3 regions of the Methylobacterium sp. ap11 genome follow, and region 1 is predicted to be linked to each of the others. Evidence: predicted binding sites of a transcription regulator. Region 1 holds the regulator's gene; each other region holds the start of a gene.
The links. The regulator LexA, encoded in region 1, represses DNA repair genes until DNA is damaged. The targets are predictions, from matches to a motif close to TGTTCNNNNTGTGTTCNG.
Positions count from the first base shown of each region.

Region 2: a site for LexA is predicted at 5,528-5,545, ahead of BMX97_RS25785 (trna delta -isopentenylpyrophosphate transferase). Genes of this name have one in related genera too.
Region 3: a site for LexA is predicted at 2,435-2,452, ahead of BMX97_RS06740 (PA0069 family radical SAM protein). Genes of this name have one in related genera too.

Region 1 covers NZ_FOEB01000002.1:121,731-129,381, forward strand. Annotated here, with positions in the region: gene glyS (glycine--tRNA ligase subunit beta) at 1-578, shown strand, start outside; gene BMX97_RS03065 (hypothetical protein) at 762-968, shown strand; gene lexA (transcriptional repressor LexA) at 1,786-2,526, shown strand; gene BMX97_RS03075 (DUF4357 domain-containing protein) at 2,702-3,085, shown strand; gene BMX97_RS03080 (DUF429 domain-containing protein) at 3,082-3,942, shown strand; gene BMX97_RS03090 (DUF7986 domain-containing protein) at 4,264-5,004, shown strand; gene BMX97_RS03095 (MmgE/PrpD family protein) at 5,140-6,591, shown strand; gene BMX97_RS33505 (hypothetical protein) at 6,794-7,129, shown strand; gene BMX97_RS31915 (transposase family protein) at 7,222-7,371, opposite strand; gene BMX97_RS03100 (hypothetical protein) at 7,519-7,651, opposite strand, start outside.
Region 2 covers NZ_FOEB01000024.1:62,998-70,648, reverse strand. Annotated here, with positions in the region: gene BMX97_RS25820 (DUF599 domain-containing protein) at 1-214, opposite strand, end outside; gene BMX97_RS25815 (acylphosphatase) at 226-513, opposite strand; gene BMX97_RS25810 (hypothetical protein) at 608-1,015, opposite strand; gene BMX97_RS25805 (hypothetical protein) at 1,219-1,563, shown strand; gene BMX97_RS25800 (AAA family ATPase) at 1,560-3,515, shown strand; gene BMX97_RS25795 (hypothetical protein) at 3,512-4,513, shown strand; gene BMX97_RS25790 (hypothetical protein) at 4,572-5,252, opposite strand; gene BMX97_RS25785 (trna delta -isopentenylpyrophosphate transferase) at 5,596-6,336, shown strand; gene BMX97_RS25780 (3-hydroxybutyryl-CoA dehydrogenase) at 6,371-7,252, opposite strand; gene BMX97_RS25775 (electron transfer flavoprotein subunit alpha/FixB family protein) at 7,431-7,651, opposite strand, start outside.
Region 3 covers NZ_FOEB01000004.1:23,470-31,120, forward strand. Annotated here, with positions in the region: gene BMX97_RS06720 (uracil-DNA glycosylase) at 1-221, shown strand, start outside; gene BMX97_RS06725 (KPN_02809 family neutral zinc metallopeptidase) at 342-1,256, shown strand; gene moaB (molybdenum cofactor biosynthesis protein B) at 1,256-1,882, shown strand; gene BMX97_RS06735 (hypothetical protein) at 1,848-2,363, opposite strand; gene BMX97_RS06740 (PA0069 family radical SAM protein) at 2,483-3,595, shown strand; partial or broken gene BMX97_RS32690 (IS5/IS1182 family transposase) at 4,123-4,284, shown strand; partial or broken gene BMX97_RS33535 (MaoC/PaaZ C-terminal domain-containing protein) at 4,718-5,110, shown strand; gene BMX97_RS06755 (PaaX family transcriptional regulator C-terminal domain-containing protein) at 5,237-6,148, shown strand; gene paaA (1,2-phenylacetyl-CoA epoxidase subunit PaaA) at 6,393-7,394, shown strand; gene paaB (1,2-phenylacetyl-CoA epoxidase subunit PaaB) at 7,448-7,651, shown strand, end outside.

The DNA of each region.
Region 1 (7,651 bases):
TGGGTAAGTACGAAAAAATCGATAAACAGTCGCGTGAGGTTTGTGAGAGCCTTTTTTCGTTTTTCGTTGACCGGCTGAAGGTCTACCTGCGCGACCAAGGCGCCCGCCACGACCTGATCGACGCCGTCTTCGCGCTGCCCGGGCAGGACGACCTCCTGATGGTGGTGCGCCGGGTCGAGGCGCTCGGCCGCTTCCTCGACACCGAGGACGGCAAGAACCTGCTCGCCGGCTCCCGTCGCGCCGCCAACATCCTGCGGATCGAGGAGAAGAAGGACGGTCGCGCTTACGATGCGGCGCCGGACCAGAGCCTCCTGCGCCTGCCCGAGGAATCGGCCCTGGCCGAGGCCCTGCGGATGGCCGGCGCCGAGGCGGGCAAGGCCGTGGCGGTGGAGGATTTCGAGGGGGCGATGCGGGCGCTCTCGACCCTGCGTGCGCCGGTCGACGCCTTCTTCGACAAGGTGACGGTGAACGCCGACGAGCCGGCCCTGCGCGCCAACCGCCTAGCGCTCCTCAACGCGCTCCGGGCGGCGACCCGGGAGGTCGCGGACTTCTCCCGCATCGGCGGCGAGGGCCGCTGAGCGCAACGCGCGACCGGGCTCTCCCGTAAGCCCGGCCGCGCGCGTCCGGCCGTCGATCCGGCGCCGTGAGCCAATCCGCGTCTCCCGCGTTTCCCCGGCGGGAGAGGGCGGCCGCCCCCCGGCTCCCGCGGTCCCCCCGGGGGCCGGCGGATCGACACGGTGCGGCGAGGGACTTTGACTGCGATGCACCAGAACGCCATCCGACCGCACCGGGACAAGCCGGGAGTCTCGGCCCGCGGCATCGTGCTCACCCTGCTCGGGGTCGTGATCGGCAGTGCCGGCTACTACGCCTCCTGGCGCTACCAGACCCCGCTTGGCACGATCGGCGGTATCGCCGGTCTGGCGCTCTGCGTGATCGGCACCAGCCACGGCCACGAGGGCGGGCACTAAGCTCGACTTTGGCCTTCAGGCTGCGTTGCAGGGAGGGCGGGCCCCGGGCGGCGGCAGGGGCGAAGCACGGTTTCGTTCTGTGCCGCTGGAGCCGGGATGTCGCCAAAACGCGCTCACGCCAGCGAGCGTATCCGGGAGGGCGGGTTGCGCCTTCGGGTACCGGGCGGCCTGCACCGCCTTGCGGCGTTCGCGAGCGGGCCGACGCGCTGCCGACAGGAGATTGCGGAGAGCAGGGCGAGCAGGCAGGGGTGGTGCGGGCGATCACCCGGCCCGACCACTGGCGCTGGGTCTCGACGCCGAGATGGGCGCGAGTCTCCCGGACGGTAACCTCGACGCTCCCGTACCCGTCACGGCTCTCTGGCGGTGGTGATCAATAACTGGCGAAGGAATTCCGGGATCGAGCGGAATGATCTGTGGTCCCGCCGGTCGGATCGGGGTGGTCGGGGCGTTGTCCGGTTGCGCTTTCGGTGGCCGGTCCGGGCGCCGGCCGCGCGTCGTCTGATCGCGAAAGGGTTCGTGGCGGAGCGCGAAGGCACGCTTTCCTCTTCGAACCGGACAATCGCCGCACGGCGTATGGTTTCGACGTCGTCGGTGCCGAGACGATCCGCGATGAACGCCCGCACGGCCGGGTTCTTGTCCAGCCGCGAGAGGCGATGCTGAGTCTGGACCCTGGAGCCGCGTCCGATGGCGCGTGGTACTCGGCTTCTTCCGCCCCAACATCCCGTTTTTTCAAAGCCGCTTGCGGAACACTTGCGGAACGCTTACCATGTTCGCGATTTGTTTCCGGAGCGCGGCAGCGCGGGGATGAGAGAGTCACATGCTCACGCGTAAGCAGTTGGACCTGCTCCGCTTCATTCAGCAGAGAATGCGCGAGACGGGTGTCCCCCCGTCCTTCGACGAGATGAAGGACGCCCTCGACCTGAAGTCGAAATCGGGCATCCACCGCCTGATCACCGCCCTGGAGGAGCGCGGCTTCCTGCGCCGTCTGCCGAACCGGGCCCGGGCGATCGAGGTGATCCGCATCCCCGATACGGTGACGGGGCCGGCGACGGCTCCCGCGGCCGGGGCCGAGGTGGTGCGGTTCAACCCGAGCGTCGTCGAGGGCGGGCGCGCCCACGAGCCGAAGCGGCAAGCCGGCATCCCCGCCATGGCGACGGCCTCGGATGAGAACGGCCACTCGGTCAGCGTACCGGTGATGGGCCGGATCGCCGCCGGTACGCCGATCTCGGCGATCCAGAGCCAGAGCCGCACGGTGGCGATGTCGCCGGACTTCCTGGCCAGCGGCGAGCACTACGCCCTGGAGGTGCGCGGCGACTCGATGATCGAGGCCGGCATCCTCGACGGCGACCTCGTGGTGATCCGCCGCCAGGAGACCGCCAATACCGGCGACATCATCGTGGCGCTGATCGACGACGAAGAGGCGACCTTGAAGCGCCTGCGGCGCCGAGGCTCGTCGATCGCGCTCGAGGCCGCCAACCCGGCCTACGAGACCCGGGTGCTCGGGCCGGATCGGGTGCGGATCCAGGGCCGGCTGGTGAGCCTGGTGCGGAAGTACTGAGTTCGCGCGGGGAGCGCCTTCGCCCGACCCCCCGCACGGGAGGGTGGCCTGCGAAGCAGGCCGGAAGAGGGGGAGCGACGCTTCCGGAAAAACATGTGGCACGCCGCCATGTTCTGCGGGCCTGATCCGGTCCGCAGCTCCGGCGGGCGTGCCCATGGCGCCAGTTCGGGCGCCCGTGCGGCAGAGCTTCTATGCGACCGCACGACCGCGCAGCGAAACCCACAAGGCCTATCTCGACATGATCGGCGGCGGCGACGTGCTCCGCGCCGGCTCGCTCGTCAGCCCGACCACGACCGACGGCTTGCCAGTGAACCTCGGCAAGTTGCGCGAGCAGTTCGCCGGCGAGAACGCCCTCGCGCCGCAGGGCGGCTGCCTGAGCTTGACCAAGGACATTTTCTTCACGAGTCCCTCGCCGGCCTCGGCGCTGGTCGAGGGCTGCAGCTCGACAGGGCCTGGTGACTCGATCAGGGTCACGGACCGGAAGCGGCTCGGTGACGGGTTTCGCGAACACGATGTGCTGGGTGAGGGGTCCATGCTCATGCGGAGTGCCGGCCCGTGAGCGTGGTCGGGACGACCAGCATTATCGGGTTCGATTCGGCCTGGACCGACAACCCTCGTGCGCCGGGTGCGATCTGCACGATTCGCATCGACCGGGCCGGCCGCCGCACCCTCGTGCCGCCGCGCCTCGCCTCGTTCGACGAGGCTCGCGCGGCGATCGAGGCGGAGAGCGCCATCAGCGACTTGCGCCTCGTCGCCCTCGACCAGCCGACCCTGGTTCCGAACGCGACCGGGATGCGCCCGGTCGATCGGGTCGCGGCCTCCCTGATCTCCTGGCTCGGCGGCGGCGTGCAGCCGGCGAACCGCGGGAAGGCCGGGATGTTCGACGACGCGGCCCCGCTCTGGCGCTTCAAGGAGCGGCTCGGCGCGACGGAGGATCCGGAGGCCTCGCGGGAGGCCATCCGCGGCCTCTACCTGATGGAGGTCTTTCCCGCCCTGGCGATGCCGTCCCTCGATCCCGCCTTCGACGGCCGCCTGCGCGGACCGCGCTACAACCCGGCCCGCCGCAAGACCTTCACGCTGGCGGGCTGGCAGGCGGTGATCGCGGCGGTGCGGCGGCAAGCGGTCGAGTCCAGGATCGCCGGGCTCGCGGACTGGGCCGACGACCTGGCGCGGATCGCAACCCCGCGCAAGGCCGACCAGGACCGGCTCGACGCGGTGCTCTGCGCCCTCATCGGGCTGCACTGGCTCGTCCAGCCACGTCACAGCTCGATCATGATCGGCGACCGCATCGCGGGCTACATGGTGGCGCCGGCAAGCCCGTCGGTGCGAACGCGGCTCGAGACTGCCGCCAAGGCTTGCGCCGTTCCGGTCGACCCCGAGCGCCGCGTCACGGCCTCGGCCAGCGGCGGGCCTTGAAGGTGGTCTCGTCGCCGTTCCGCAAGGCGATCTCGCCGTGGATCGTGTCGGCACCGTCGCACTCGGCCCAGCCGTCGCCGAACACCTCGTCGCCCTCGTCCGAGCCCTGGAAGCGGAAGTCGACATCGGTTCGGCTGCAGGCGCCGTCGAGGCTTGCGGCGACGGCGCCGAAGCGGAACCTGTCCGCTCCGTTCGGCCCGGAGGCGATGAAGGCCGGCTCGACGAGGTCGAGATAGTCGTTGTCCCGGGCGCCGGCCTAGGTGATGCCCGCTCCCGAATATTCTCCATGCGACCTATCTCCTGGCGGGCGGGAGAACGATCATGACCGGCGAGAAGGCGACAGCCCGGGGCACCATCCTTGCCCAGTATCGGCCGATCCGGTGCGCGATCCAGGCCGTCCTCGCGCAGGCCGTGGATGCCTGCAGGAAGCCCGACCTCAACCGGGCCGCCAAGCATCTCGGCCTCCTCGACGAGGCGCACCTCGCGGACGACACGGTCCTCAATATGCTCTGCGACGTGGCGCTGTTCGAGCCCAACCAGCGCGGCCGGCGCGTCTTCGACGGCTTCCTGCGCGATCGCCTCGCCGCTCTCGACCCGGGCGAGCAGGAGGTCGCCCGCCGAATGGAGGGCGCGTTCGTGTCGATCTTCCGGGTGGCCGGGCGGCACGCCCAGGCCGGTCTATGGCTCGAGGACCTGCTCGCCGCCGGACGCCGCCTCTGGCTCGTCGACGAGAGTCTCGAAGCCTCCGCCTCCGATGGGGAGGTGATCGGCATGCGGCTGTTCGAGGCCGGGTCGTTCCACGCCGGCTTCGGCATCATCGTCGAGCCGCAAGAGGATCTGGTCGCATTCTGCACGCAGGCCGCCGCCCGCGGCAACCGCCTGCCCATCCGCCACTCCCTGGCGGCCGCGCTCTATGCCGACGACATCCAGGCGCGGAGCCTGCCCAGCCTCGACGAGGTGGACATGCCCGAGGTCGTCGTCGAAGCCCTGATGCGACAGGCCGGCGTCCCGCAAGGCACGCCCGTGGCACGGCCTCGCCGGGGCCGCAGACGACCGAAGTGAGGGGCAACCGGAACGCGCCCGTGGCGCTCGCGATTCAACCGGACGAACCTCGGGCCTTGCCCGGGGTTCGTCCGCTCCCGCCACACGCCGCGTCGCGGGCACGGTCGGGATGACGACGAACCGGAGGAGGACGCCATGACCCGTATCGACCGCCGCACGCTCCTCGGCGCCGCGAGCCTGGCGCTCGCGGGCAGCACGGCGCAGGCCGCCTCCGACCCCGTCGCGCCGCCCGCCCGGTCGACCCCGCCGCACGACGTCACCCGCACGCTCGCCCGCTACGTGACGACGGCCCGCTTCGAGGACCTGCCCGAGGCGGTGCGGCGCGAGGGCACCCGCACCTTCCTCAACTGGGTCGGCGTCGCCATCGGCGGCTCGCACCACGAGACCCTCGACGTCGCGGTCTCGGCGCTCCAGCCCTTCTCCGGGCCGCCGCAGGCCGGGCTGTTCGGGCGCAGCGAACGCTTCGACATCATGAACGCCGCGTTCCTCAACGGCGTGTCGAGCCACATCTTCGACTACGACGACACCCACCTGAAGACCGTGATCCACCCGGCCGGACCGGTCGCCTCGGCGATCCTGGCGCTGGCCGAAATGCGTCCGGTCTCCGGCGCCGAGTTCCTCAACGCGCTCGTGCTCGGCGTCGAGACCGAGTGCCGGATCGGCAACGCGGTCTATCCCAACCACTACGACGTCGGCTGGCACATCACCGGCACGGCGGGCGTGTTCGGGGCCGCCGCCGCCGCGGGCCGGCTGCTGGGGCTCTCCGAGCAGCAGATGGTCTGGGCTCTGGGGCTCGCCGCCTCGCAGCCGGTGGGCCTGCGCGAGTCGTTCGGCTCGATGAACAAGAGCTTCAACCCCGGCCGTGCCGCCGCCAACGGGCTGTTCGCGGCGATCCTGGCCTCGAAGAACTACACGAGCTCGGACGGGATGATCGAGGCCAGGCGCGGCTGGGCCAACACCCTTTCGACGAAGCAGGATTACCGCGAGATCACCGAGGGGCTGGGCAGCCGCTACGAGGCGGCGCTCAACACCTACAAGCCCTTCGCCTGCGGCATCGTCATGCATCCGGCGATCGATGCGGCGGTGCAGTTGCGCACCGAGAACCGCTTGACGCCTGAGCAGATCCAGCGCGTCGACCTCAAGGTGCATCCGCTGGTGCTGGAGCTCACCGGCAAGACCGCGCCGCGCACCGGGCTCGAGGGCAAGTTCAGCATCACCCACGCGGTGGCGGTGGCCCTCGTCGAGGGGGCGGGCGGCGAGAAGCAGTTCAGCGACCGGGCGGTGCGCGACCCCGTCGTGACGGCCCTGCGCGCCAAGGTGGTGCCGACCGTCACCCCGGGCGTGAAGCCCGAGCAGGTCGACCTGACGATCACGCTCGCGGACGGGCGCACGCTGACGCGCCACATCGAGCACGCGGTCGGCAGCGTCGAGAACCCGATGAGCGACGCGGACCTCGAGCGCAAGTTCACCGACCTCGCCGACGGCATCCTGCCCGAGGCGCAGATCCGGCGCGTCATGAGCCTGTGCCGGGACGTGGCCAACCTGAAGGACGCCGGCAAGGTCGCCCGGGCCGGGGCGCGGGCCTGACCGGAGACACGCCGCAGCCGGGCGCTCGCCGCGCGTCACGAGCGACCCGTGCAAGCGGCGCGCGGGATCAGGGTGCCGTCCACCGGACAGGTCTCGGCGACGCGCCTGGCCGGCGCACCGGCGGCATGCCGCGCCGCCCGCACCGTCGGCCTGTCCCGGCGTCGTTGCCTCCCCCCCGGCGCAGCCGACGCGTTTCGACCGTGTGACCTTTTTCGTCGGAGCCTTCGCCCGGATCCCCTCGAGCGGACTGGCTGACCCAGGGCGATCGGGTGAAGTGTCATGGGGCAACGAGCCTGACGAGATAGTCGTCGTCCCAGCCTGCGGTTTTGCGGGCGAGGCGCATGGAGTCCTTGCGCTTTTTGCGGGCTGCCACGGTCACCGCGATGTGGCGGACCGTCTTCATGTTCTGCGGAGCATGAGCGGTGCGGATGCGCGATTGATCGTCGTGGAGGGCGACGTCGAGGATCCAGTGCAGTCCGTTCTCGATCGCCCGGTGCTGCCGGATGGCAGGCCCGAGGCGGTCGGCGCCGAGCGGTGACGAGGTCAGGTAGCAGCGGGTCTCACGCTCGATCCTGGTTGCCGCGTCACGGGTGCTCGTATCACGGGTGCGGTCGACGACGATGAGGCTTTTCAGCCCCGGCCAAGCGTGGCGCTGAACAGAACCTCGTCCAGGCGATAGGCGACTTTGCCGGGCTGGCGCGGGTCGGGCAGGTCCGCGAAAGGATCGACGAACACCGTCGCCTCCAACATGGCGACTCCCGGCTCGCTCGCCTCGTCCATCGCTCGCTCTCGAGCCACGTCAGGGCGGACGATCGTTTCAGAGCTTCAGGCTCTTGGCCACCTCCAGCATTCACCCGATTGCCCTGCGTCGACATCCATGCGGGCTTGCGGCAGGCCGGCCATGGGCGCGAGCTGACCACGCCGCCGTCACTGCATCGACTGCATCTCGCAATTCGCGTACGCGACGCTGCCGTCGGCATAGGCCTTGAGCTTGCGGGCATAGGCCTCGGCGCTCGTCCGGAACGGGGCGAGCTGCGCGTTGTAGGCCTTGATCCCGTCG
Region 2 (7,651 bases), on a different contig from region 1:
AGGCGTTGATGGTGGTGTCGACCACCCGGTTCTCGCGCACGATCTGCTGGTCGGCCCAGGCGTGGCGGTAGCGGTTCATCATGCCGTTGAGGCTGCGCTTGCCGCCCGACAGGTGCTCGACCGCGTAGGAATAGCCCCACCACGCCGAGAGGAAGCAGACCAGCGCGGCGAGGTCGAGGAACGAGAAGCTGCTCAAGCCCAGATCCGGGTGCATGCCGGGTCCCGTCAGGCCGTCGGCAGGATCTGCACGCCGCGCGCGCCGGCGGGCTCGGGTGCCTCGCTCACGGCGAGGTCCGCGACCCGCGCGCCCGGCGGTCCCTCGCGGCAGGCCTCGATCATCGCGCCGACCGCCTTGGCCGGCCCGGCGAGGCGGGCCTCGACGCTGCCGTCGAGCCGGTTGCGCACGGTGCCGACGAGGCCCTTGGCCTCGGCCACGCCCTTGGTCCAGGCCCGGTAGCCCACGCCCTGGACCCGGCCCCGGACGACGATCTCCACGCTGCGCTGTCCGCTCACGCTCGCCCACTCCCCGTACGGCGTCTCCCGGGGCGGGCTCTAGAGCAAATTGCGCCGCGAGGGGAGAGCGGGGACGCGAGGGACTGCCGCGCCGTCAGGCGCTCGCGGCGACGAGGGGGCGGGTGAGGACCGGGCGGAGTTCCGGCGCGCGGGGGCGCACGAGGTCGGCGAGCGGCACGAAGGCGTCCGGCGCGGCACCCCCGACCCGCGTGCCGAAGCCGAGGGCGAAGGACAGGGTGAGCTTGCGGTCGGGGGCGATGCCGAAGGCGCCGAGCGCGGCCGAGAACGCCTCGCGGAAGCTGCGCACCCCGCACCAGCTCTTCTCCGAGAGGTGCAGCGGCCATTCCCAATGGCCGTCCGGCCGCCGCGCCGCGAGGGCGTCGCGGTCGATGAAGTAGCCGGTGTCGCGGTGCTCGAGCCCGTCCGCGTGGAGGCGCCAGTCCCGGTTCTCGAACAGCGGGGCAGCCTCGGCCGCGACGTCCTCCAGGCGGGTGGTTTCCATGCGGGTCTCCCACGGTTCCCCCGCGACGCCGCGCCGCCTCCCGGGCCGGCTCGTCGCATGGAACATTTACGGAACACTGGTCTGATTTGCACAGGTCGTCAACAGGGACGGACGAACATTTCTCGAACGCCGCGGCTGTTGCCAAAGTCCGGTCCGGGTGCCACCTCGGGGCCATCGATCCTGCCACGACGACCGATCCTGCCATGACCACGAGGAGCGAGATGGAGCGCAGCCGCAAGGGGCAGGAGAGTGGCCCGCGCGATGCCGGCCCCGACGTCGAGGCCCTGCGCCGCCTCGAGGCGCTGCAGCCGGCCTACGAGCGCCTGCGCGCCGACCGGATCCGCGCCGAGAGCGACGTCGAGCGCCTGACCGCGGAACTCGCTGCCGCCCGCGCCCAGGCCCGCGAGGAGCTGGGCACCGACGACGAGGCCGAAATCCGCCGGGTGATCGAGGAGGCCCGGGCCGAGAATGCCCGGCGGGTCGAGGAGTTCGCCCAGGCCCTGCGGGCGGTGCAGGACCGCCTCTCCGCTCTCGATCCCGCCCGTTGACCCCCGCTCCGGCTCCCGCCGACCGCCTGGAGGCGCTGGCCCGCGCCGGCCGCCTGCTCGCCCGCCTGGAGGCGGCCCGCGACCGCGACCGCGAGACCCTGGCCGCCCGCACCCGCGAGGTCGCCGCCGCCAAGGGCCGCCTCGCCCAGCGCGACGCGGTCGATACCTACCTGCGCGAGCTGCAGCAGGAGGCCAACCGGCGCAGCGTCGCGACCTTCGAGACCCTGCTCACCGCCCTCGTCCAGGAGGTGCTGCCCGGCGAGAAGCCGGTGCGCCTGGATCTCACCACCGAGCGCGGCCTGCCGGCCCTCGACATCGGGGTCGAGCGCCCGGATGGCGGCCGCGAGGACGTTCTGGAGGACAACGGCGGTGCCATGACCAACGTGGTCGGCATGGCGTTGCGCCTGATCGCCGTGGTCAAGGCCGGGGTCGGGCGCTTCCTCGCCCTCGACGAGGCCGATTGCTGGATCGCCCCCGACCGGGTGCCGGCCTTCTACCGGGTGCTGGAGGAGAGCGCCGCCAAGCTCGGCGTGCAGTGCCTGGCGATCTCCCATCACGACGTGGCGGGGTTCGGGACCGACCTGACGGTCAGCCGGATCGCCGGACGGCCCGAGACCGGCGTCGCCATCGCCGGGCCGGCCGCGTCCTGCGCGGCGGCCTGGACGCCGGAGAGGCCGGGTTTTCGCTACCTGCGCCTCGTCGACGTCCAGGGTTTTTCCGACGCGACCCTGCCGCTTGGCCCCGGCGTCAATGCGCTCGTCGGCCCCAACAACCACGGCAAGTCGACGGTGATCCGGGCCCTGCGGGCGGTTTTCTACGGCGAGGTGCGCGACAGCTTGGTGCGGGCGGGCGCGAACGTCGCGCGGGTCGAGATCGGCGTCGCCGACGGGCGGGTGCTGCGCTATGCCCGCCAGCCGAAGCGCACCCCGGTCAACCTGTGGTCGCTGCACGAGGCCGACGGGTCGCTGGTGCGGGAGAACGGCACCACCCTGGAGACCGGCGGCCGCGACGTGCCGGCCTGGGTCGAGCGCCTGTTCGGCATCACCCGGGTCGAGGACCTCGACGTCCACGTGGCGCACCAGAAGTTTCCGGTCTTCCTGCTCGGCGAGAAGCCGGCCCGGCGCTCGGCCGTGCTGTCGATCGGCCGCGAGGCCGGGCTGGTGCGCGACATGCAGGCGCTGCAGCGCGAGCGGGTGACGGAGGACCAGCGCACCATCCGCGAGGGCGAGCGCGAGATTGCCCGCCTGCGCGAGGCATTGAGCGCCCTCGGCGATCTCGACGCCCTGGAAGGGGCCCTGGCCGGGCTGCGGGGGCAGGCCGATGCGCTCTCGGCCGAGGAGGCGCGCCTGCGCGACCGCGAGGCCCTGGCCGACCGTCTCGCCCGGTCCGGCCGCCTCGCCACCGGGGCCGCCGCCCGCGCCCGGGTGCTGGCCGACCTGCCGGCGCCCGAGACCGGTGCCGAGATCGGCCGCGCGCTCGCCGAGGCGCGCCACCGCGCCGCCCTCGGCCGCCGTGTGCTCGCGGCGGCGGCGGATCTCGCGGCGGCGCGCGAGCGGGTCGCGGCGCTCGCCGGGCTGCCGCCAGAGGCACCGGTGGCGCGCGACACCGCCCGGGCCGGCACCCACGCCGCACGGCTACGGCGCCTGCGCGCCGGCCTCGCCGATGCGCGGGACCGTGCCGCGGTGCTCGCCGGGCTGCCGGACGAGGCGCCCCGTCCGGTGCTCCGCCCCGACGCCGCCGCGACGGCGCAACGCCTCGCCGAGACCGGCCGGCGCCTCGCCGCGGCGCGGGGACGCGCGGCCGCGGCCCGGGACGGGCTCGCCGTCGCCGAGGCCGAGATGGAAGTGGTCCTCGCCGCCACCGGCGGGCGCTGCCCGGCCTGCGGCACCCCCGTGGCACCCGCCTCCCTTCTCGTCGGCCACCGCCACGCCGGCACGGGGGGCTCCGCATGATCCTCGGACGCGAGCGGCTCGACGCCGCGCCGGTCGCCTGCGCGGGTCTCCTCGTGATCGGCGATCCCCACGTCTCGTCGCGCCGGCCCGGGCGGCGCAAGGACCCGGACTGGCCGGCACCGGTCCTGAACAAGCTCGAGCATTGCGTGGCATTGGCGAATGCCCGCGACCTCGCGCCAGTACTCCTCGGCGACCTGTTCGAGCGCCCGGTGGAGCCCGACGAGAGCCTGAAGTCGCGGCTGATCCGCATCCTCAAGGGCTTCCGGCACCGGCCGCTCGCCAATGTCGGCAATCACGACATCCGCCATACCCGCCTGTCCGACGGCGACAGCCTGGCGATGCTGGCGGTGAGCGACGTCCTCGACGTCGTGCCGGAATCCGGCCCGGCGGCGCTCTACGCGGTGAAGGACCGCCGCCTCGGCTTCGGCGCGACGCCGTTCGGGCAGGCGATCCCCACGGATGTCCGCGGGCTGATCCCGCAGGCCGACGCCGTCCTCTGGCTGACCCACCACGACCTCGCCTTCGGGGCGGGCTATCCGGGCGCGGTGCCGCCCGAGGCGATCCATGGCTGCGCGCTCGCGATCAACGGCCACGTCCACAAGCGCCACGCCCCGATGCAGGTCGGGGAAACGCGCTGGTTCAACCCGGGCAACATCACCCGCGGCTCGGTCGACCTGATCGCCCACATCCCCGCGGTCTTCGTGCTCGCCGGCGATCTCTCGCTCATCGAGGAGCGCCTGCCGCACGTCGCCGACGTGTTCGACCTCACCGGCCGCCAGGTCGCCGCCGATGAGTCGCCCGAGACGATCGGCCGGATCGAGAGCGCCTTCGTGTCGCTGCTCCAGGCCGAGACCGCCACCGACCTCGCCCGCAGCGACGACGGCGCCCTGATCCGCGAGGAGATCGAGGCGAAGTTCGTGCGCGACGCGACGCCGGAGCCGGTCCAGGCGGCGATCCGCTCGCTGGTCGAGGCGGCGGTGGCCCGGCGCGGCGGCTGAGCGCATACGACGGTACGAGGCCACCGCGCGGCGGGTCGTCCTCGTCGCCAAGGCGGGCTCAGAACCCGAACGGATCGGGATAGGGCAACGGCCGCCGGCGCACCGCGGTCTCGGGTAGGATCGGCCGGCCGATATCGACCGCCACGAGACCCTCGACGGCGAGCGCCAGCACCGCCGCGACGCCGTCCTGGGCGTTGATCGCCATCCCGGCGCAGTCGACCAGCCGGCCGGTGCCGCATTCGTCGAGGTGGTGCAGGATGCGCACCCGGTCGCCGGCCGAGACGTAGGTGCGGCGACACGCCATGATCAGCCGCACCGTCGAGATCCGGGGCTCGGCCCGCAGCGAGGCTGCGCTCTCGATGACGAAGCGCCGCCCGTCCTCGGCCACCACCGGCTCGCCCGCCACGTAGGCGGTGCGGAAGGGATGGCGGCCAAGGTCGGCCTCCGCCACCACGTCGACGAGGAGGCCCGGCTCGTCGGTGCGGACCTGCTCGAAATCGGCGGCGTGCGCGACCACCCCGTCGCCCAGCGGCAGGCGGATCGGCGCCGGCGCCGCCTTCAGCCGCTCGACCCCCGGATCGAGGGCCGCGATGGCCAGGAAATCCGCGATCAGCGCTTGACGCGGCACCGCCGCGACGAGGGGGGCGCCACGTCGGGGCGAGGGGCTGCGCACGGCGCTGCGGCGCTGGCCCGGCCGCTCGAGCAGGGCCGAGGAATCGAGGAGGGCGGGCGTGCTCATGCGGGGCTCCGGGCAGATGGCGGCGCGCGCCACGCGATCCGTGACAGTCGAGGTGGCGTCTCTCCATAGGAACATTTAGCGAACATACCCCGGTTCGGCAACGTGACCCAATCCTCGTGCCCCGATAAGCGGGGCGCTATGGGATCGCCGATCCGGCGGCAGCTTGGCGTTGGGACGATCGAGTGACTGCGCTGCGACGAAAAATCCCTCGCCGCAGCGATCTGGTCTCGCGGCAAACCCGCGAAAACCCTCGCGAACCGGATGGCGGCATGCTAGAGAACAAATACGGAACGCGCGACCCGGCCCGCCGGGCGCCCGCCGTCAGCAGGTGAGATCGATCGAGATGAGCGCAACCACCGACAAGCAGATCGCCGACATCCTCGCCACCTACGGCGAGCCGCTGGCCGGCAACGTCTGGCGCGTGCAGGGCACCGCCGTGATCTACCACAAGGCCCTGGAGCGGATCGCCGTGCAGGCCCGCATCCGCTTCGATGCGCCGGTGATCGTGCGGGCGGAGCGGGACGAGGCGGTGATCCTGGTGACCGGCCACATGCCGGGCCCGAGCGGCGACCGCACCGAGTGGTCGATCGGCGAGGCGCTGATCGGCGTGAACTACCGCGTCTCGGGCCGCCAGGCGGCTTATGTCTTCGCCATGGCGGAGAAGCGGGCCAAGGACCGGGTGATCCTCAAGCTCGCCGGCCTGCACGGCCTGCTCTATTCCGAGGACGAGGCCGACGAGTTCAAGGCGAGCCGTCCCGACCTCGTGGCCGCCAACGCCCCGGCGCGCCGGACCGGGCCGGCGCCGGAGGAGGACCGCAACGCCGGGCCGGCGAACGATGCCGACCTGCCGCCGGCCGAGACGGGCGGCAGCGCGACCGACGCCGACCTGACGGCGCGCATCGACGAGGCGCAGTCGATCAACGCGGTCACCGACCTGATGCTGGCGCCCGAGACCCAGGCCGCCCTGGCGGCGATGGCGCCGGGCCTGCGCGACGAGGTGCGCGAGCACGCCAAGGCGCGGCTCGTCGCTCTCGGCTGGCCGGCCCGCAATACGGGAAAGTCCCGCAAGGCCGCGGTGGCGTGATCGGCTTTCAGCGCGCGGACGGTGAGCCCCGCCCTCAGCGGGTCGGCACCGGCTCCGCGCCGCGGTAATCGTAGAAGCCGCGCTTGGTCTTGCGGCCGAGCCAGCCGGCCTCGACGTACTTCACCAGGAGCGGGCAGGGGCGGTACTTCGAATCGGCCAGGCCCTCGTAGAGCACCTGCATGATCGACAGGCAGGTATCGAGGCCGATGAAGTCGGCGAGCTGGAGCGGGCCCATCGGGTGGTTGGCGCCGAGCCGCATCGCGGTGTCGATCGAATCGACCGAGCCGACGCCCTCGTAGAGGGTGTAGATCGCCTCGTTGATCATCGGCAGCAGGATGCGGTTGACGATGAAGGCCGGAAAATCCTCCGACACCGTCACGATCTTGCCGAGGCGGCGCACGAAGGCCTTGGCCGATTCGTAGGTCGGGTCCTCGGTGGCGATGCCGCGGATCAGCTCGACGAGCTGCATCACCGGCACCGGGTTCATGAAGTGGATGCCGATGAACCGCTCCGGCCGGTCGGTCGAGGCGGCAAGGCGCGTGATCGAGATCGACGAGGTGTTGGTCGCCACCATCGTCTCGGGGCGCAGGGACGGACACAGCGCGCTGAAGATGCTGCGCTTGATCACCTCGTCCTCGGTGGCCGCCTCGATCACCAGGTCGCAGGGACCGAAATCGTCGAACGAATCGACCGCGATGATGTGCTCGATCGCGTCGCGGCGCTGGCTCTCGGTGATCGCGCCCTTCGAGACCTGGCGCTGCAGGTTGCCGTTGACGGTGGCGAGGCCGTTCTTCAGGCGCTCGGGATCGCGGTCGTTCATCCGCACGTCGAGACCGGCCAGGGAGCAGACATGGGCGATGCCGCTGCCCATCTGGCCGGCCCCGATGATCCCGACCGTCTTGATCTCGATGCCCATCACACCCTGCCTTCCCGCCACGCGGTCCAGACCGTTCATATCATCGCGCCTTCGCAGATGCGAAGGGTTCCAGCGGAGCCCGGAAGGGTCTCGATGCCGCCCCCCGCGCGATCCGCGCGGGGGGCGGGCATTGTCAGCCTCGAGCGATCGGCCCTTGGCCCAATCAGTCCTTGGCCGATCAGCCCTTGGCCTTGGCGATTTCCTGCTGCAGGTCCGGCACGACCTGGAACAGGTCGCCGACGAGGCCGTAATCGGCGACCTGGAAGATCGGCGCCTCCTCGTCCTTGTTGATCGCGACGATGACCTTCGAGTCCTTCATGCCGGCGAGGTGCTGGATCGCCCCCGAGATGCCGACCGCGACGTAGAGGTCCGGCGCCACGACCTTGCCGGTCTGGCCGA
Region 3 (7,651 bases), on a different contig from region 1:
TGGTCTGCCTCGGCGGCGTCGCCACCCAGGCGCTCGCCGGCACCAAGGACGGCATCCTGAAATCCCGCGGGCGCTGGTTCCCGTACCGGACCGCCAAGCGCGAGATCCGGCTGCTCGCCACCCTGCATCCCGCCTACCTGCTGCGCCAGCCGCTCCAGAAGCGCCTCGCCTGGCGCGACTTCCGGGCGCTGCGGGCCGCCCTCGACGAAGGCGGGCCGTAGGCGTTTGCGGCACGGCCGTCCAAAGCGGAACCGTGCCGGCTCCCGTTGATTACTCTTGAGCCTCAGGCCTGCGCCGCGTAGCCGTCGCGGCCAAGGTTCACGGGCCGACGGGACGCTGACATGCGCTGGGAAGATTTTCGCACCTCCGACAACGTCGAAGACCGCCGCGGCGAGGGTGGCGGCGGCGGTGGCGGATTCGGTTTCCCCGGGGGCGGCGCCGGGGGGCTCGGCATCGGCACCATCGTGATCCTGTGCATCATCGGCTGGGTCACCGGCATCAACCCGGCGATCCTGATCGGCGGCGCCGAGACCGTGACGCGCCAGCGCGCGCCCCAGGAGCAGGGACACCAGCAGGGCCAGCAGCCCGACCGGCGCACCGGCGCGCCCTCCGACCAGACCGGCAAGTTCGCCGCCGCCATCCTGGGCAACACCGAGGACGTGTGGAAGACGGTGCTGCCGAACCAGACCGGCCGCCAATACACCCCGACCACGATGGTGCTGTATACCGGCGGCACCCGTAGCGGCTGCGGCCAGGCCCGGGCCGCGATGGGGCCGTTCTACTGCCCGCTCGACAAGAAGGTCTATCTCGACACTTCCTTCTTCAAGGAGATGGAGCAGAAGTTCCACGTCAAGGGCGACTTCGCCTACGCCTACGTGATCGCCCACGAGGTCGGCCACCACGTCCAGGACGTGCTCGGCATCCTGCCCAAGGTGCAGCAGAAGCAGCAGCAGGTCGGCGAGCGCGAGTCGAACGCCCTGTCGGTGCGCGTCGAGCTGATGGCCGACTGCCTCGCCGGCGTCTGGGCCAAGAACTCGAACGACCGCTTCAACGCGCTGGAGCCGGGCGACATCGAGGAGGCGATGCAGGCGGCGAGCGCCATCGGCGACGACAAGCTGCAGAAGCAGAGCCAGGGCTACGTGGTGCCCGACTCCTTCACCCACGGCTCCTCGGCCCAGCGCATGCGCTGGTTCCAGACCGGCTACCGCAGCGGCCAGACCCAGTCCTGCGACACCTTCCGGGCCTCGCAGCTCTGATGGCAAGTGTCGACCAAGGCCGCGTCGACCAAGGCCGCGTCGACCAAGGCCGCCTCGACCAGTCCCGGGACTTCGTGCCGCTCGGCATCGCGGTGCTGACCGTCTCGGACACCCGCACGCCCGCCGACGACCGCTCCGGCGACACTTTGGCGGAGCGGCTGACCGCGGCGGGCCACCGGCTCGCCGACCGGGGGATCGTTCCGGACGAGGTCGAGGCGATCCGCGCCCGGGTCCGGGCCTGGGCGGCCGACCCGGCGGTGGACGTGGTGATCACCACCGGGGGCACCGGGTTCACCGGGCGCGACGTGACGCCCGAGGCGCTGGAGCCGCTGTTCGAGAAGCGGATGGACGGCTTCTCGGCGATCTTCCACCGCATCTCCTACGACAAGATCGGCACCTCGACCCTGCAGTCGCGGGCGACCGCCGGGGTCGTGAGCGCCACCTACGTGTTCGTGCTGCCGGGCTCGCCCGGGGCCTGCCGCGACGCCTGGGACGGGATCCTGGCGGCCCAGCTCGACTTCCGCCATCGGCCGTGCAACTTCGTCGAGATCATGCCGCGCCTCGACGAGCACCTGAAGCGCGGTGCGGGCGTCAGCCCCGCAGCAGCGTCCCCCGCAGGGGCCTGACCGGCAGGCGGGCACGGAGCGGCAGGCCGGCCCGCAGCGCCTCGACCCGCACGAGGTCGCCGGCCCGGACCTGCCGCGTGCCGGTCAGCGCCTCGCGCCGGCCGGCGATCCGCTCGAGGAGCGGCGCGTGCGGGCGCCGCAGGCGGCCGACCGAGTCCGGGCCCGTCGTCGCGCCGAACCGGTCGAGCATCCGGATCCAGCCCTCCGCCGGCACGTCGCCGGCCTCCAGGCACAGCATCCAGGGCCGGCGCGCCAGGCCGGCCGCCGCTACCCAGGGACTGCGTCCCCGCGCCACCAGCGCCGCTCCGGTGCTCTCCGCCATGGTGGCGACCTCCGGGTCCTCGGGATGCGCCGCCGCGATCACCGCATCCCCCACCACCCCCGCCGCGACCCCGGCCACCAGGGCCGCGAGGGTATCGGCGAGGACGTCGATGCGCTCGGGATCGATCGCGCCGGGGAGATGGATGGCTGCCGTGAACATGATCGCGCCATAGCGGATGGCGGACGGCGCGTCCTGCCTCGATCGACGGCATTCTTCCCCGCCCTTGCATTTGTTCTTGTTATGTTCGATTTTCCGGCACGGTTGCGGCGGAGGTTCGAATGGGAGCGGGATGCGGAGGGGAGGCGCGCCGTCTCGCCGGATCGACCCCGGCGGCCGAGACCCGCCGCGGACGCGGCGCCACCGCCAATCCGAGCGGCCGCTTCGAGCCCGCGGACCGGGAAGCCTTCGCGGATGGCTGGGACATCGACGAGAACCTGCCGCCCCTGCGCACCGAGGTGACCCTGGAGCGGGCACGCAGCATCATCACCCGCAACACGTCGCCCGATATCGGCTTCGACCGGTCGATCAACCCGTATCGCGGCTGCGAGCACGGCTGCGTCTACTGCTTCGCCCGGCCGAACCACGCCTATGCCGGCCTCTCGCCGGGCCTCGACTTCGAGACCAAGCTCTTCGCCAAGCCGGACGCGGCGCTCCTGCTGGAAACGGAACTCTCGGCCCGGGGCTACGCGCCCCGCACCATCGCGCTCGGCACCGCGACCGACCCGTACCAGCCGATCGAGCGGCGCTACCGACTGACGCGCCAGATCCTCGAGGTGCTGGCGCGCTTCCGCCATCCCGTCGGCCTCGTCACCAAGTCCGACCTCGTGCTGCGCGACCTCGACATCCTGGGCGACTTGGCGAAGGACGGGCTGGTCAAGGTTGCGCTCTCCGTCACCACCCTCGATCCCGTCCTCGCCCGCCGGATGGAGCCCCGCGCCCCGCACCCCGAGAAACGCCTCGCGGCGATCCGGACGCTGGCCGCGGCGGGCATCCCCGCGATGGTCCTGGTGGCGCCGCTGATCCCGGGCCTCAACGACCACGAGATCGAGGCGGTGCTGGCCCGCGCCCGGGAGGCCGGGGCGAGCGAGGCCGGCGGCGCATTGCTGCGCCTGCCGCACGAGCTCGCAGACCTGATGCGCGACTGGTTCGCCGAGCACTATCCCGACCGGGCCGGCCGGACCTTCTCGCTCCTCGCGCAGGCGCGCGGCGGCAAGGTCTACGACGCGACCTACGGACGGCGCTTCACCGGGACGGGCCCCTACGCCGATCTCCTGGACCGGCGGATGCGCGTGGCGATGGCCCGGCTCGGCTATCCGGCGGAGCGCCTGCGGTTGCGGACGGACCTGTTTCGGGTGCCGGTGCGGGTGGGCGGGCAGTACAGCCTGTTCTGAGGCACCCTTTTGATAAATGTCGCGCGTCGCCTGACGAGGAACATGGCAGGAGCGAGGACGGAGGAGGCGAGCGCGGAAGGGACGGTGGAATGAATCATCCCGGGTTTCCCGGAGGCTTCAATTTCCGCGTGGATGGTGCCGCGACGAAGTGAACAGCCCCGTTTTCCCCTGAGATGCGCGACCATGAGAGCGAGCACGGCTCGCAATGGTCGGCGATCCAGTCGATGGCCGCCAAGATCGGCTGCTTGGGTGAGACGTCGAGGAGTTGGTTGCGCTGGAGCGTTTCACGATCGCGTTGCAAGCGCGAAGCTCTCCAGGTTTTTGATTTCGCCGAAGTGGTTACCAGTTCGGCGTCGAAAATCTATGACAAAACAAGAACCTGAGCGGGCGAAGCGTTGGCCTGCCAACGCAAGTCTGCTTAGTGTCTCTCACAAAACTCCCGATCACCGCCTCGGCTCGCTGTGGTGGCGACATCGCGGCGGGAGTTTTGTGAGGTGCACTTAGTCAAAGCGTGATCGAGGTGTGGGAGCCGGGCAAGCGTCGACAGCGCGAGCGTGCCGGCGATGAAAGTGGTGTCTGCCGCCGGCCCGAACCCGACGGACCGGGGCAAGGCGGGGACCAGGCGCTACCTCGTCACCGATGCGCGCGGCACGCCGCCCGGCCTCGTCCTGACGGGCGCCAATTGCCACGGTGATGGTCTCCAGCAACCTCGACGACGCCGAGGCGCTGGTCGCCAAGAGGAGGGAGCCCCGTCGCCCCGGTGGGCGCCGCCGAAGCCGATCATGCCGACACCCTGGTCTTCGGAATCGCCACCCATCGCGGCCGGGTCCACAGGCTCGACCGCGACAGTGCGAAGTCGTCCACCGGACACGGCTCGCCGATACCGGGCCTCGTCCATGGTGAGCCGGGCCGGCGGCAGCGGCGGAGAGCTGGGCGGCCTGCGCGGCGTCTTCCACTCCCGGCAGCGTACCGCGACCCAGGGCTCGCCGCGGCACTAGTCGGCCCTGACCCGCATTTGGCTCCCGGGCGCCCCGGCCCCGGTCCCGGCCGGCAACCGTTCCGGCGCGACTTCGATGGCCTCGCGGTCGGCGACACGGTCGAGACGCCGTCGCGGACGATCCCCCCGCCGACATCGAGCACTTCGCGGCGTTGACCGGCGACACCTTGTACGCCCGCATGGACGAGGAGGCCGCGGCAGCCGACCCGTTCTTTCCTGGACAGGGCGCGCACGGGTACCTCATCCTGTCCTTCGCGGCGGGCCTGTACGTTGATCCGGTGCCGGGACCGCTCCTGGCGACTTACGGGCTCGGTCACTTGCGCCTCCTCGAGCCGGTCTCGCCGGGCGACGCGATCCGCGTCCGGCGAGGCCGGCTCGGGGGCAAGCAGCCGGTCCGGAAGCCGGAATACGGCGAGGTGCGCTGGGACGCGGAGGTGTTCGATCAGGACGACGAGACGGTCGCCCGCTACGACCTCCTCACGTTCAGCGCCCGGACCGCCGGGCCGGCGGCGGCTTGAGACCCGCCCGGCCGCCCGGTTGTGCGGCCGGGGCTTTCGCCTTAGGTCGCTGGATCCGCTCCGTTTCGATCGAGAACGTGGCGGCGGATGGCGGCCGGGCCGCTCTCGCCCGGGATGGGGGGCTTGGTGAGCGAGGCGGGCGGATCCTCGACGGGTCGCAACGGTGAGGCGCTGGTCTCGCGCCTCCTGGACACGCTGCCGCTGCGCGCCGGTGGCTTCATCGTCACCCTCTACGGCGACGTCGTCGAGCCGCGCGGCGGCCGGCTGTGGATGGGCAACATCGTCGAGACCTGCCGGATGGTCGGCATCAGCGAGACGTTGGTGCGGACCGCGGTGTCGCGACTCGTGGCCGCCGGTCAGCTCACCGGCGAGCGCCAGGGCCGGCGCAGCTTCTACCAGCTCACCGCGGCGGCGCGGCGCGAGTTCCTGTCGGCCGCCCGGACCCTGTTCGAGCCGCAGCCCGAGACCGGCTGGCTGCTCGTCTGGCTCGGGGCGGAGCCGGACGGCGAGGCAGGGCCGGCGCTGGAGCGGGCGGGCTTCGTCCGCCTCGGGCCGCAATGGCTGCTCGGGCCGGACCATCACCGGCCGGCGAATCCCGCCCTGGCGGTCTTCGAGGTCGGGCCGATGGCCGACCGGGCGGCGGGGCCGCGGCTCGCGGACCTCGTCGCCGCGCATTGGGACCTCGCCGCCTTCGAGGCCGCCTACGCGGCCTTCCTGGCGACCTTCGGGGACGTCGCCGAGGCGCTCGCGGCCGGGCTGCACCCGACCGACGCCGAGGCGCTGCAACTGCGGCTGCTCCTCGTCCACGCCTACCGCCACGCGGCGCTCAGGGATGCGCGCCTGCCCGCCGCGACCCTGCCGGCCGACTGGAGCGGGCACCGCGCCCGCCGGCTGTTCGCCGACCTCTACCTGCGCCTCTCGCCCGCCGCCGACCGCCATGTCGGGCAATACCTCCTGGCCGGCGACGGCCCGTTGCCCGCGCGGACGGCCGAGACCCTCGGGCGCACCGCCTCCCTGGCCCTGGTCCGCGACGCCTGACCGGTGCCCCGGCCGCCGCCCACCGAGGCCCGGACCGAGACATCACACAAAATCACTAAATCATCGTTGTCGTGTGATGCTTCCGGTGGTAGATACCGATGTAGACGATTGGATTCCATGGACCGACGACAAGGGCCGCCGCATCGCGCCCGGGAGGACGGCTCGAAGCCCGATCGCGTCGGAACACGCACCGGGCGGCGTTCGGAACCCCGTCACGGTCCACCACCGGCAGGAGGGTCACGGCATGTACGCGCAGCTGGTGAAGACCGACAGCACCCATGTCCGCGGCCGCGACGAGATGTCGGCCGAGGAGCGCGCCTTCCAGGAGCGGATCGACCGAGGCGAGAAGATCGAGCCGAAGGAGTGGATGCCCGAGGGCTACCGCAAGACCCTGATCCGGCAGATCGGCCAGCACGCCCATTCGGAGATCGTCGGGCAGTTGCCGGAGGGCAACTGGATCACCCGGGCGCCGACGCTGGAGCGCAAGGCGATCCTGCTCGCCAAGGTCCAGGACGAGGCCGGCCACGGCCTCTACCTCTACTGCGCCGCCGAGACGCTCGGCGTCAGCCGCGACGAGCTGATGGAACGGCTCCACGCCGGCACGATGAAGTACTCGTCGATCTTCAACTACCCGACCCTGACCTGGGCCGACATGGGCGCGGTGGGCTGGCTGGTCGACGGCGCGGCCATCATGAACCAAGTGCCGCTGCAGCGGACCTCCTACGGGCCCTACAGCCGGGCGATGATCCGGATCTGCAAGGAGGAGAGCTTCCACCAGCGCCAGGGCTACGACCTCATGACGAGGATGGCGCGCGGCACACCGGCCCAAAAGCACATGGCGCAGGATGCCCTCAACCGCTTCTGGTACCCGGCGCTGATGATGTTCGGACCGTCCGACAAGGACTCGGTCCACTCGGCCCAGTCGATGGCCTGGAAGATCAAGATGAACACCAACGACGAGCTGCGCCAGAAGTTCGTCGACCAGACCGTGCCGCAGGCCGAGCATCTCGGCCTGACGGTCCCGGACGAGGGACTGCGCTGGAACGAGGCGAAGGGCGGCTACGACTTCTCCGAACCGGACTGGAGCGAGTTCTACGAGGTCATCGCCGGCAACGGCCCGTGCAACCGCGAGCGGCTGGGCGCCCGGGTGAAGGCCTGGGAGGACGGCGCGTGGTTCCGCGACGGGCTCAAGGCCTATGCGGACAAGCAGGTGCGCCGCTCCTCCATGGCGGTGGCGGCCGAGTAGCCGGGCGCCCGGCACGAGCCGCCCCGCAACACGACATCCCGGAAGGATCGAGCATGTCCAGCGAATGGCCGTTATGGGAGATCTTCATCCGCGGTCAGCACGGCCTGAATCACCGCCATGTCGGCAGCCTGCACGCGCCCGACGCGGCGCTCGCCATCAAGAACGCCCGCGACGTCTACACGCGGCGCAACGAGGGCGTGAGCATCTGGGCGGTGCGGTCGAGCGACATCGTGGCGTCGAGCCCGAGCGACAAGGGC